2 regions of the Exiguobacterium sp. MH3 genome follow, and region 2 is predicted to be linked to the other one. Evidence: riboswitches for the same ligand, from Rfam matches in the RefSeq annotation. Region 2 holds a riboswitch; the other holds the start of a gene.

Region 1 (7,460 bases), 320 kb from region 2:
GTCGATTTAAAAGGCAGTCTCGCACACGCGCAGATGCTATTTGAACAAGGGATCCTCGCTCAAGACGAGTGGACACAAATCGAGCAAGGACTGAAGCAACTGGAAACGACGTTAGCGGATCATGTGTATACGCTAGCAGATGAAGACATTCACATGAATCTCGAGCGTCTATTGACGGAACAGATTGGTCCGGTTGCAGGAAAACTGCATACGGCACGGAGCCGAAATGACCAGGTCGCAACGGATTTACATCTATGGATGGAACAACATGTTGAAGCGTTGACGACGGCATTACGCGAGCTCCAGTCGGTCATCACGGAACAAGCGGAGCAACATATCGAGACGGTCATGCCAGGGTATACGCATTTGCAACGGGCACAACCGATCTCGCTTGCGCATCACTTGCTCGCTTATTTCTGGATGTTCGAACGTGATGTCGAACGGTTGACGGATAATCAAAAACGAATTCGGAAATCACCGCTCGGGGCAGGTGCGCTCGCGGGGACGACATTCCCGATCAATCGTTTCCGGTCTGCTGAGTTGCTCGGTTTTGAGTCGGTCTATCCAAACAGTCTTGATGCTGTCTCGGACCGTGATTTCGTCATCGAATACCTCGGGATCGCTTCGACCGTCATGATGCATCTCTCGCGCTTTTGTGAAGAAATCATCATCTGGGCGTCGCAAGAATTTAGCTTTATCGAGTTATCCGATGCCTTCTCAACAGGATCGAGCATGATGCCACAAAAGAAAAATCCTGATTTCGCTGAGTTGATTCGTGGAAAAACGGGGCGCGTCTACGGTAACCTGATGGGCTTCTTGACGACGATGAAGGCATTACCACTCGCTTACAATAAAGACATGCAAGAGGATAAGGAAGGGGTCTTCGATACAGCAGATACCGTTCTCCAATCCGTTCAAATCTTCACTGGAATGATTGAATCTGCGACGTTTAAGACCGAAGCGCTCAAGAAGGCGACAATGCAAGACTTCTCGAATGCAACGGAACTCGCTGACTACCTTGTAACGAAAGGCATACCGTTCCGGGAAGCGCATGAAATCGTCGGCAAAGCCGTCCTTTACTGTGTGCAGAACGGTTGTTTCCTGAAGGATTTGAACCTCGAGACGTATCAAACGTTCCATCCGGATATCACGGAAGACGTCTATCCGCTCCTCGATCCGGTTCAAGCAGTAGCACGCCGGACTAGCTACGGCGGGACAGGGTTTGCTGCCGTGTCGGAGCAACTCGAACTCGCGAAACAGCATCTTGCGAATTGACGAATTTTGAAAAAAAACAGTCAAATGACTGGATTTAACAAAAGATGTCTGCTATAACTGTAACTAACAACCGACAGATAGAGGCGCGGATGACATGAGTAGCATCATTCTTGAAGGCAAGCATGCCGAATGATGTGAAAGGGGAAGTCCGCCGAAGTGAACGAGAAGATGCTTCTTCTTGTTTGCTGGTACAACGGTTAAGATCCGTTGTACTGCCGAAACCGATGTTTCGGAGCGCTATCTTACGTAAAAGAACGAATGACTTTGTCTTCGTTTGTCCGATCGTGATAACGACGGGCCGTAGGAACGCTCCTACCGGCCCGTCGTTTTTTTCTGTATCGGGACAAAGGAGATAGGATTGTGACAACTGTACTTAAATTTGGTGGAAGCTCGGTTGCGACTGTCGAACAGATTCAGTCTATTGCGAATTATTTGAAGAGTCGCGCAGCCGAAGGTGAAAAACTTGTCGTCGTCGTTTCAGCGATGGGCAAGATGACAGATTCTTTGATTGCTCAGGCGCAAGCCATCACAGATCGCCCCGAGCGCCGAGAACTCGATCGTCTGCTTGCCATCGGAGAAGAACAGACGATTTCATTACTCAGCATCGCCCTCAACTCACTCGGCGTCAAAGCGTTATCGCAAACAGGCGCTCAAGCGGGAATCAGTACGATGGGATTGCATACGAAAAGTAAGATCAAACAGATTGATGGAAATCTGTTACGACAAAAACTCGAAACATACGATGTCGTCATCGTCGCTGGATTCCAAGGTGTCAACGAACTCGGTGATGTCACGACGCTCGGACGTGGTGGATCGGATACAACGGCTGTTGCCCTTGCGGCAGTCCTTGATAAACGGTGTGAAATCTACACGGATGTCGACGGTGTCTATACGGCTGATCCACGAATCCATGCTGCTGCTCAACCGATTCCGCACATCTCATATGATGAGATGATGGAGATGAGCGCCCTCGGGTCGAAGGTCATGGAAATGCGGAGTGTCGAACTAGGAAAAAAATACGGCGTACACATCTTCGTCGGGAAAACACTTGAATCGAAAAGGGGAACATGGATCATGGAAGCGACGGAAACAATGGAACAAAAAGCGGTGACGAGTGTCAGTGTGACGAAGAACGTCTTGACGGTATCAATCAAACACGTACCGCAAACGAATGCAGCAGTAGCCGATATCTTCGAACTGTTATCCAATCGCCACGTCAACATCGACATGATCAGTCAAACGACGTTCGACAGTGACATTTTCTTATCGTTCTCATGTCCACTCGATGAGGAAGAGTTCCTCGATGAAGCATTGAAAGACATCATGGATCGCTTCACGACAGTCAAGGTCGATCGCCATAATCAACACGCAAAATTATCTGTCGTCGGAATCGGGATGCGGGATGCAACAGGTGTCGCTTCGAAGTTGTTCGCAATCTTCCGAGCAGAGAACATCCCGTTCTATCAAGTCACGACATCAGAAATCAGCATCTCGTACACGATTGCACAAGCAGACATTGAACGGACGGTTGCAGCGATTGCAAACGCGTTCGAGTTATAAGGAGGAAAACAGGATGTATCATGTAGCCGTCATTGGAGCAACCGGCGCCGTCGGTCAAAAAATGTTACAAGTACTAGCAGAACTGGACTTCCCGGTCAGCCGCCTGTCCGCTTACGCTTCTGCTCGTTCAGCAGGGAACACGGTACAGTTCAAGGGAGAAGATATTACGATCCAAGCGCTGACGCCAAATATCACAGAAGACGGGATCGATGTCGCGTTGTTCGCAGCAGGCGGAACGATCAGTGAGCAATATGCCCCGTTACTAGCTGAAAACGGAACACTCGTCGTTGATAATTCAAGTGCTTTCCGGATGCAGGAGACGATTCCGCTCGTCGTGCCAGAAGTCAATCCGCAAGCGATTCAAGCGACGGACCGCTTGATCGCAAATCCGAACTGTTCGACGATTCAATCCGTCGTCGCTTTAGCACCGCTCCAGTCACTGGGATTCGAACGGATCAACTATACGACGTATCAGGCCGTATCTGGTTCTGGTCAAAAAGGAATCGAGGATCTGGCACGTGGAGCACGCGGAGAAGAGCCCGTCAATTATCCGCATCCGATTCACGATAACATCTTGCCGCATATCGATGTATTCCTTGAGAACGGCTATACGAAAGAAGAGCAGAAGATGATTGATGAAACACGGAAAATCTTCAATCTTCCAGCATTACCTGTCAGTGCGACATGTGTGCGGGTTCCAGTCACGAATTCTCACTCGGTTGCAATCAACGTCACGTTTACACAACCGACGACGGTTGCAGCGATCCGTGAAGCACTTGAAAACGCACCGGGCGTCGTCCTCATCGATGATGTCGCGAATACGCGTTATCCGATGCCACTTGACGCGAGTGGGACGGACGATGTCTATGTCGGACGAATTCGACAAGATGATAGTCTCGCGAACACGTTCCATCTCTGGTGTGTAGCCGACAACATTCGAAAAGGTGCCGCCTCGAATGCCGTACAAGTCGCACGCCAAGCCATCGAACAGTCGATTCATTCATAAAAAAGGAGGAGTTCTTCATGTTCAAAGGAGCAGGTACAGCGCTCGTCACACCATTTAATGAAGCAGGCGAGTTGGATCTACACGTATTCGAACGCTTGATCGAGCAACAACTCGCAGCAGGAATTCAGGCGCTTGTCGTCGGAGGAACGACAGGAGAAGGATCGACACTGACGAACACGGAATTCGAACAACTACTGACGACTGCCGTTCAAATCACGGCAGGACGAGTACCAGTCATTGCCGGAACGGGTTCGAACAACACGGCAGCAACAATCGAGAAGACGTTACTCGCAGAGCGCCTCGGTGCGGACGCAGCGATGCTCGTCACACCGTACTACAATAAAACATCGCAAGCGGGTCTCGTCGCACATTTCACGGCGGTCGCTGATGCAACCGAATTACCAATCATGCTGTACAACGTTCCGTCGCGGACAGGAGTTGCGATCGCAGTCGAAACAGCAGTGACGTTAGCACGTCATCCACGAATCCAAGCCTTTAAGGAAGCGAGTGGAGATGTCAGCTTCATGGGTGAACTGATGGCGGCGATTCCGGAAGACTTCGCGGTCTTCTGTGGAAATGATGATCAAATCCTGCCGTACATGGCATGGGGCGCACAGGGTGTTATTTCAGTTCTCTCTAACCCGTACCCAGCAGAGACACAAGCACTTGCTGAGGCGTTACTCGCGCAAGATCTCGTCACGGCACGCCGGATTCAGGCAGACCTATTACCGGTCATCGGTGCCTTGTTCAGTGATGTCAATCCGATTCCAGTTAAAGCATCGCTTGAAGAACTCGGCTTTGCTGTCGGTGCGCCGCGCTTGCCGCTCGTCCGTCAATCGGAAGCGGGACATGCCCACTTACTCGAAACGATGCGGGCTTACAAAGGAGTGGTTCGATGAAACTCGCGTTACACGGTTATGGGGCGACAGGACAATACGTCGTCGAACTCGCACCACAAAGTGTCGTGGCGATCGTTGACCGGACGAAGTCATCCGATACGATCGCTTCATATGCCGAGCTAACAGAGATGTCAGAAACGGTCGATGCGATCATCGACTTCTCGCATCCGAGTTTGCTACCGGATCTGCTCGCATACGGGCTAGCGACAAAAACACCACTCGTCATCGCGACGACTGGTTTTTCAGAGGCGGAACTGGCATCGATCAAGGACGCTGCGAAAGAAATTCCAATTTTCCAGTCGTACAATATGTCGTACGGTATCGCGATGGTGCAGCAACTGCTGAAGACACTCGTACCACTAGCAGGAGCGTATGACATCGAATTGCTCGAGAAACATCACAACCAAAAAGTTGATGCGCCAAGCGGAACGGCTGAGTTGTTATTGCAAACGATTCAGACGGCACGTGACGTCACACCGGTATATGACCGGTCACAGACGCGGCAAAAGCGGGAGACGAACGAGATCGGAATGCACGCGATGCGCGGTGGAACGATCTTCGGAGAACACGAAGTCTTATTCGCAGGTGTTGACGAATTGATTGAAATCAAACATACAGCGCTATCGAAAAAAGTATTTGCTTCTGGTGCGATCAAAGCAGCTGAGGCACTCATTCAAAAAACAGCGGGACTCTATACATTAGAGACGCTCTACACACAGGAGGATTCACATGTTACTCACTGATGCTTACGAAATTGCTAAATTCATTAAAGATGCTAAAAAACAAACACCGGTAAAACTTTACGTCAACGGCGATTTGGCGGGCTTGTCGATCGAAGGCGCTACAGCATTCGGATCAGATGAATCAAAGATTTTCTTCGCGGATGCAGGACTTGCGGCTACTTTCTTAGAAAAGTATTCAGATCGCATCACGGATGTTCACGTGGAGTATGACCGTCGCAACAGTGCGGTACCAATGCTTGATACACGTCACTTGAATGCGCGCATCGAACCAGGTTCATGGATTCGTGATCATGTCGTCATCGGTGACAACGCAGTCGTCATGATGGGTGCGATCATCAATATCGGTGCATCAATCGGAGATGGTACAATGATTGATATGAACGCTGTCGTCGGTGCACGTGGGATGATCGGAAAAAACGTTCATGTCGGCGCAGGTGCCGTGGTCGCGGGTGTCCTCGAACCACCTTCAAAAACACCTGTCATCATTGAAGACGGTGTCTTGATTGGTGCAAATGCAGTCATTCTTGAAGGCGTCAAAGTCGGCAAAGATGCCGTCGTCGCTGCTGGTAGTGTCGTCACAGAAGACGTACCTGCTGGAAGCGTCGTTGCCGGAACACCTGCACGTGTCATCAAACAGAAAGATGCGAAAACAGAAGAGAAGACGCAATTGGTGGATGATTTACGTTCACTCTGATTGACGTCGAAGAGGAGGAAAACACATGGCAGTGGATACACAGTATGGAGAAGCAATTTGGTTAGATGGAGTCTTTCATGATCCGAAAGATGCGAACACAAGCGTCATGTCACATGCGATTCACTACGGTAGTGGATTCTTTGAAGGAATTCGTGCATACGCGACACCGGACGGACCGGCGATTTTCCAATTGAAGGAACATATCGAGCGTCTCTTCCGCAGTTGTGCGTATTACCACGTCACGATTCCGTATACGGTGGATGAACTCGTCCAGGCGACGATTGATCTAGTTGCGAAAAACGGATTCGAATCTTGTTATATCCGTCCATTCGTGTTCCTCGGTACGCCATGGCAAGCATTGATGGCGAAAGATACGACGGTTCATGTCGGCATCTCTTGCTGGGAGCTTGGGGAATACTTCGATAAAGGCGCTGGCATTCGTGCCAAAGTCGCATCATACCGCCGCGTCTCATCAACGATGATGCCGATGCAAGCGAAAGCGGCTGCGAACTATATGAACTCACAACTCTTAAAAGGTGAAGCGATCCGTGATGGATTTGATGAAGCCATCGCGCTCGACATGAACGGAAACGTCAGTGAAGCGAGTGTTGCGAATCTTTTCCTTCTTAAAAACGGAACGATTCATACACCGTCACTGGATTGTTCAGTACTCGACGGTATCACACGCCAAGTCATCATCCGTTTAGCACAAGATCAAGGCTATCCTGTCGTCGAACGTCACATCGGACGCGATGAGCTGTATGTCGCAGATGAGATCTTCTTAACAGGAACAGCTGCTGAAATCACGAGTGTCGGTGAAATCGATCATATCTCGATCAACGGCGGAACACGGAACGTCGCAGATGAGTTGCTCGATCTTTACCGTCAAGCCGTCACAGGTCAATTGCCGCAATATGCGGATTGGTTGACGTATGTGACACCCGCTGTCGCAGAATGACGACGCGTACACTCGTCACGATCGATCGGAAGGCGGTGCGACAGAACGTCGCATCGGTCTTCGCTCGGTCACGTAAACGTATTTTTGCCGTGGTCAAGAACAATGCGTATAACTTAGGTATGCTCGAGATGGTCGAGACGCTGATGGCATCTGATGTGCATCACTTTGCTGTCGCCGAGTTGTATGAAGCCATTGAAATCAAAACGAATTTTCCAGACAGTTATGTACTGGTGATGAATCCGACGGAGGATTTTGAAACAGCACGACGTTTCGGAATCGCACTCGGGGTCTCATCGCTAGAATGGCTCGCCCTAAACAGTAAACA
Region 2 (7,460 bases):
TCAGACGCTCTTTCAATTCTTTTTCCTTACCGTGGTCCTTCCACGCTTCTTTGATGAATTTCGCGCGACCTGAGCCGACACTATACATCTGATAACGGAACGGATTCTTTTTATAATAATCTTGGTGATATTCTTCGGCTGGCCAAAACGGCTTTTCTGGACGAATCTCTACCGCGACCGGACGCGAGAAGCGTCCTGATGCGTCAAGCGCTGCTTTCGAACGTTCAGCTGCTTCACGCTGTGCTTCATCGACATAAAAGATAGCCGGTTGGTACGATTCACCACGGTCATTGAATTGACCTCCACCATCTGTCGGGTCGATTTGACGCCAGAAGATCTCGAGTAATTCTTCGTACGTAATGACGGACGGATCGTACGTGACTTCAACCGCCTCCAAGTGACCTGTCGTTTCCGAACAAACCTCTTTATAAGTCGGGTTCTCTGTATGACCACCGGTATATCCTGAAATGACCTGCTCTACACCATCATATTTATGGAATGGCTTGACCATGCACCAGAAACAACCACCTGCAAATATTGCTTTTGCCATCTATCTTCCCCTCCTCTGTATGTGTCTATTTTACCGCGTTCGGAGAATGGACTCGACTTTCCTGCTCATTCAATCCTCTGGGTTCGCTTTTAGACGACGCATGACGAAATAAATCGCTGCAAAGACAAGAAGAAGTCCTCCAAGCGAATACCAGATGTTATTCAAACGATAGATCATTTGGTACAAGGCAAGCGTCACAAGCAATAATGCGATCGGTAAGAAGGCACGCTTAAAGTGGTACCAGTAATTCACGAAGATCGCCTCCTGTTTTTCTTTCATCTTACTTGAAGCGACATCTAAAAAGCCACCTTCATTTGAAGGTGGCTCACTGATTATGATTGACGTGGATGTTCCGGGAAGTCCATCTCGTCATAACGAACGATTGACGTCCGGTTTTTGAATTTATGTCCTAACCAGAAGGCAAGGAACAATGGAATACCGACGTACGTCGCAGCAATCCCGACCCAATCAATTTGATCAGCGAGGAATGCGGCATAGTTTTGACCGACGATGACGAGGAAACAAAGACCGAAGGCGAACAGCGGACCGAATGGGAACGCTGGTGCAACATATGGTAAGTCTTTCAACGAGTGACCTTGTGCAAGGAATCCTTTACGGAAACGATAGTGACTGATCGCAATCCCGAGCCATGCGATGAAGCCTGTCATACCGGAAGCATTGAGTAACCACAAGTAGACTTGTCCACCAAACATCGACGTCAAGAAACAGAGGGCACCGACCGCACCTGTTGCAAGCAAAGCGTTACGCGGTACACCGTTTTTCGATACTTTCGCGAACAACTTCGGTGCATCCCCTTGACGCGCCAGTGTGTACAGCATCCGTGTCGAAGCATACATACCTGAGTTTCCGGCAGATAAAACAGACGTCAAGATGACGGCGTTCATGAGTGCTGCTGAGAACGCAAGACCTGCTTTTTCAAAGACGAGCGTAAACGGACTCACCGCTACGTCCGTAATGTCATTCGAAACCAAGTTCGGACTTGTATACGGAATGAGCATTCCGATGACGAAAATCGCGAAGACGTAGAAAAGCAAGATGCGCCAGAAGACTTGTTTGACTGCTTTTGGAACATTCTTTTTCGGATCTTCCGATTCACCCGCTGCAATCCCGACCAGTTCTGTACCTTGGAAACTGAATCCGGCAACGAGAATGATACCGATGACGGCAGGAATCCCACCGACGAACGGCGCATCGCCAAGAGCAAAGTTTTTAAAGCCAACCGGTGGCTCCGATGTAAAGACACCGAAAATCATCGCAACACCGACGACTAAGAAGACGATGACGGTAACGACTTTAATCATCGCGAACCAATACTCCGCTTCTCCGAATCCTTTAACGGAGAAGTAGTTCAAGCCAATCATGAGTAAGAGGAACAAAGCACTGAAATAAAATCCAGGAACGTCCGGGAACCAATACGTCATGACGATTTGTGCTGCGACGAGCTCGACTGCGATCGTGACTGCCCAGTTGTACCAGTAGTTCCAGCCAAGTGCAAAGCCGAATGATGGATCGACGAATTTCGTTCCATATGTCGAGAAGGATCCGGCGACAGGCATGTACGCCGCCATTTCACCAAGACTTGTCATGAGGAAGTAGACCATCAGACCAACGATTGCATACGATAGGAGCGCCCCACCTGGTCCTGCTGCTGCGACGGAAGCACCGGACGCAATGAAGAGTCCTGTTCCGATTGCCCCACCGATGGCGATCATCGACATATGACGGGCTTGTAATCCACGTTTTAATCCTTCTGCTGTCGAATCTGTTGTTTGTTTTACATCTAGATTGTTCATTTCGTTCGCTTCTCTCTGTTTAGATTTTTTGAGAGGACACTTTTTGAATGAAAAAAACAAAAAGCGTCCTCATCTTCCAGATGGAAGATGAGAACGCAACATAATAAAATGGATGCGCCTCATTCTACCGTCGTGAAAGATAGCTCTCCACAAGTAAGTGATACCCGACTTGTGACAGTATTAGACCTATTCGATCTAATCCCAATCGATCATCTTCAAAGCGATGATTGATTTCGGCAATTCTTCCTTTCAGGTCACTTCATCTGTCGCTTGACGACATCCGTAACCGTACTCTTAAGAACTGCAACCTCCATCCCACTGGTTGAGTGAGAACTGAATTAAGTTAGTTATTACTACGCCATATTACACAAAACGCCACGAAATTGTCAATTGCCTTTTTCGAATCTGGGGTAGTAGATGGTAAAAATCCGATATGTTTAGTACACTAAATGGTAGAAGTCCACTGAGAGAAAGGATGCTGCTTGCATGCCACAGGAACGTGATTTGCTAACTTATCGACTCGAAGAACAAATGCGTGTCATTCTTCGTACCCTGCGACGTGAACTTAACCGGCTATTTGAAGGAACGGCGACCCGGAGTGAATTTTTCATCTTACGAAGCCTTTCTGAAAATGGGCCTCAGCGCCCGACGCTTCTCGCGGAACAATTTGAGCTCGCGACGAGTCAAGTCACTGCTTTAACGGATAAGCTGTATAAACAAGGATACGTCACACGGACACGTTCGACGGAAGATCGTCGTTCGATCGTCCTCGCTTTGACGGAGGACGGGGAACGTGCATTTCGAGATCTCGAAATCGTTCGGAAAAACTATTTACAAGATCGCTTCGGTACATTGACGGAAGAAGAGCTCGAAACGATGATTCGTGTCTTTGATAAAATTTTACAGACGATGGATGAGGATACTCTTACTTCATCTTCTTAAAAACGGTAGATTTTCTACCGTTTTTTCTATTTTGTCTAAAGATTTCTCTATGTCTAACCGTTATCTACTTGAGTATACTGGAAGTATATATATGGAAATCTGTTAGCTGGGGGAGTTGGGAGGATTTGTTGGCCATCATGAATCAATTCATCATTAACTTTTGTCTACTGTTCACAACGATTACTCTCTTGTTCTTACCGTTTCGGAATCAACCGCGTATTTCATTGAACTCCAAATGGAGCATTCGACTTATACTCGGAGCAGTCTCTGGTCTGATTGCGGTTTTATTGATGTTTAACGGGATTCAAATCGACGTCGCCCGTGTTGATTTACGTATCGTTCCTGTCGCAATCGCCATGCTGATCGGTGGTTTCCCAAGCGCCATCGTTGCTGGTGCAATGATCATCGGGACACGTTACTTTTTAACACCAGTTGATCAAATGGAAGGATTTTATTTATCGACGCTGATCATCGTCTTGTTCATCACGACGATTGGGATCATTCGTCGATTCATCCATGTCTCGATGCGTCATTTTCAGCTTATGGTGTTGGTCGGTATTCTCTATTCGTTACCCGCCATCTACATCCTGACGAACAGCTGGTCGACATTCTTTAAAATCTCGATTGCGTACGTCTTCTTTAATTTATTAGCTGGCTTTGTCGCTTATCGATTACTGACGGAATTACGCCGTCACTTCGAAAACATCCAGTATCAGCAGAAACTCGCCATGACGGATGCTTTGACAGGGCTCGCCAATCGTCGTCGTCTGGATGACTCGCTTTCGCTTGTCGGTTCGACCGACCAAGGCTATTCGCTTGTACTCATCGATATCGATTTCTTCAAGCATGTCAATGATACATATGGTCATGATGCGGGCGATGATGTGTTACGCCAACTCGGCATGACTCTCGCTTCCTTAACGCGTCCAGACGACCTCGTCGGACGGTACGGTGGTGAAGAATTTTTAATCATCTTACCAAGTACTTCAGCGAAAGAAGCGCAAAAAATAGCAGAACTAGCTCGGCTGACGGTCGCACGTAACCTGTTCCCGACAGCAGATGTACCTGATCTGCAAATCACGATCTCACTTGGGATTTCCCATTCCAGTGGTTCGCATACGTCACTTGAAGCATTACAACAGGCAGATAAAGCGTTGTATTACTCAAAAGAAAGCGGACGGAACCGGAGTACGATCTATACGAAAGAACTTGCATTCCGACAAGCTTAAACTAATGGGACACTTCCGTAGGGGAGTGTCTTTTCTTTTACGTCTTCATTCCGTCTCTTTAGGAAAACCGATGCTTTCAACCGTTCCAAAGACAATCATCCGACTTAATTGTTCTGCCATGTATTCTGATGAATACGGTCGACCGTTTCGTAACCACGAAATCAACAATCCCAACTGTCCACCAATGACATAGTTTAATAATAAGTCCCGATCGACGAACGTAGCTTCTTCTGTGATTTGCGGTCGAAACACAATTCGATAATTCTCTTTCAATGTATCGAGAAAACGAGAGATGAACGTTTTGATCGGTCCTTGAACGAGCATCGTCTGATAGAATAATTCATTTTCTTCGATATGAATGAACAAACGAGCAAAATAGCGACTCACCTGCTCGACTGTCGGAAAGACAGTTCCTGTACCCGTGATCCGAATCGCTTGTTCAAGTGCCTTCATTTGCTCCTCAACGATTTGGTCGAGCAAATCATACTTATCCGTATAGTGTGCGTAGAAGGTTGAACGATTCACACCGGCTCCATCCGTCAGCATTTTGACAGTAATACTTGAAAAGCTGTGCGTCTTCAGTAAACGAAATAATTCCATTGTAATACGGTCACGTGACCGTTTTGGTCGGGGATCACGGCTCTCATTCATCCATATTTCACTCCTTTTTCATCATCTTTTCATTAATGAATCCGTTATCATCTATTTTTCCAACATTTTGTCGGAAATTGTCGGTTGTTTGTTAGCTAACGATCCATATAATTAACTATATTAATTACTCCTCCCCCCAGAGGAGTACTTTTTTTGAATCGATTGTACACAAGAAAGGATGCTAACACACCCATGAGTATGAAAAAATTATTGATCATCAATATCGTGACACTCATCGTTTTAATCGGTGGTGGTGTTGTCGGATACTACTATTACGATCAAGCAACGAGCTATGTCAAAACAGACAATGCGAAAATCGACGGTAAGATGATAACAGTTGCGAGCCCAAGCGCTGGTAAATTAACGGACTGGTCTGCGAAAACAGGCGAATCACTTGCCAGTGGGGCAACAGTCGGACACGTCATGACGGCACAAGCCGGACAAAAACCGACGGACTTCTCGGTTTCAATGCCCTCAAAAGCAACGATCGTTCAGTCGATGGCGACAAAGAACGGCTTCGTCGCAGCAGGTACACCTCTCGCCTATGGTTTTGACTTAAACGACCTTTGGGTCACAGCGAACATCGAAGAAACAGAAATCGATGAAATCAAAGTCGGACAAACAGTGGATGTCTATGTCGACAGCTACCCGGACACGACACTTTCTGGTGAAGTCGAGCAAATCGGTATGACGACGGCTTCCACGTTCTCAATGATGCCTTCTTCAAACGGAAACGCGAACTACACGAAAGTCGCACAAGTCATTCCTGTTAAAGTCTCACTCTCGCAAGAAAAATCACTCGACATTCGACCTGGTATGAATGTGACCGTCCGCATTCATAAGGATTAAGGAGGGACGTTCATGTCTACTACCTTCTTGTTCGGATACAGTGCGTTCACGATTCTGATCATCATCGGCGTCAACTGGATTGCCCGTCGAAGTCGCCCATCCGACGTAGCACTTGCGACGGACGGACCGACTCTTGAGGAATCCCTCGAGACGGAACCGACGATGACCGTGACACCACCAGTCGCAACACCTTCTAAACAGGTATCGACTGAAAACGTCAGTATTCCGAAAGTACTGACGGTCTTACTCATCGGTATGTTCATTGCTATTTTGAACCAAACGTTGATTAATGTCGCGTTACCAGTTCTGATCAATGACTTCAACGTGTCGACGTCCACTGCCCAGTGGTTGACGACAGGCTTCATGCTCGTTAACGGGATTTTGATTCCGATCAGTGCCTTTTTGATGCGAAGCTATACGTTCCGCCAGCTGTTTCTCGCTTCAATGACACTGTTTTTCTTCGGATCGGTCATCTGTTCGATGGCAATGAACTTCCCGGTCATGATGATTGGTCGTGTCGTTCAGGCAGCGGGGGCTGGTATCTTGATGCCACTCGGATCAAACGTCTTCATGACATTATTCCCACCGCATAAGCGCGGTGCTGCCATGGGAATGCTCGGAATCGCGATGATTCTCGCTCCTGCTGTCGGACCTACGATCACGGGATATGTCATCCAAAACTATGACTGGCACGTCATGTTTTATGCGATGTCGTTCTTTGGATTAGTGACATTGTTACTCGGTACAGCCTGGTTCCGCCTGACGCAGCCACTCTCGAAACCTTCTTTCGACGCACTGGGCGTCTTATTTAGTACGATCGGATTCGGGAGTCTCCTTTACGGATTCAGTGAAGCCGGGAATGACGGCTGGGATAGCCCGATCGTCATCAGCACGATCGTCATCGGTTTAATCGGGATTGCTGCTTTTGCGATGCGTGAGCTGTCGATGGAAGATCCGATGTTGAATATTCGTGTGTTAAAGGTACCGGAATTTTCGTTCACCCTCTTCATCAATGTCATCGTCACGATGGCCTTGTTCGGCGGGATGTTACTTTTACCGATTTACCTTCAAAGCATTCGCGGTTTTTCACCGGTCGATTCAGGTCTGCTCCTTTTACCCGGATCACTGATCATGGGTATCACCGGACCGATTGCCGGTCGTTTATTTGACCGCTTCGGTATTCGTCCGCTTGCTATCTTCGGTTTGACGTTGATGACGTACGGAACATGGGAATTGACGCAATTAAACATGGATACGTCGTATTATTCCATCATGGGTATCTACATGCTTCGGTCATTCGGTATGGCATTTATCATGATGCCGATCATGACTGCTGGTATGAACGCTTTACCGATGAAGATGATCCCACACGGAAACGCGACCCAAAACACACTTCGTCAAGTCGCCGGCTCCATCGGAACGGCA

Evidence for each region. A riboswitch is a leader RNA that binds a small molecule or an ion and turns the genes downstream of it on or off. The one in region 2 is predicted to bind lysine.
Region 1: it holds a riboswitch for lysine, as region 2 does, so the genes downstream of both, U719_RS02495 (aspartate kinase) here and U719_RS01005 (amino acid permease) in region 2, are expected to answer to the same signal.

Annotation. Positions count from the first base shown of each region.
Region 1 covers NC_022794.1:492,332-499,791, forward strand. The annotation lists gene argH (argininosuccinate lyase) at 1-1,275, shown strand, start outside; lysine riboswitch at 1,346-1,523, shown strand; gene U719_RS02495 (aspartate kinase) at 1,636-2,835, shown strand; gene U719_RS02500 (aspartate-semialdehyde dehydrogenase) at 2,849-3,841, shown strand; gene dapA (4-hydroxy-tetrahydrodipicolinate synthase) at 3,859-4,740, shown strand; gene dapB (4-hydroxy-tetrahydrodipicolinate reductase) at 4,737-5,483, shown strand; gene dapD (2,3,4,5-tetrahydropyridine-2,6-dicarboxylate N-acetyltransferase) at 5,470-6,177, shown strand; gene U719_RS02520 (branched-chain amino acid transaminase) at 6,203-7,135, shown strand; gene alr (alanine racemase) at 7,132-7,460, shown strand, end outside.
Region 2 covers NC_022794.1:168,817-176,276, reverse strand. The annotation lists gene msrA (peptide-methionine (S)-S-oxide reductase MsrA) at 1-550, opposite strand, end outside; gene U719_RS01010 (hypothetical protein) at 620-802, opposite strand; gene U719_RS01005 (amino acid permease) at 883-2,364, opposite strand; lysine riboswitch at 2,497-2,685, opposite strand; gene U719_RS01000 (MarR family winged helix-turn-helix transcriptional regulator) at 2,851-3,306, shown strand; gene U719_RS00995 (diguanylate cyclase) at 3,444-4,535, shown strand; gene U719_RS00990 (TetR/AcrR family transcriptional regulator) at 4,581-5,186, opposite strand; gene U719_RS00985 (HlyD family secretion protein) at 5,379-6,035, shown strand; gene U719_RS00980 (DHA2 family efflux MFS transporter permease subunit) at 6,048-7,460, shown strand, end outside.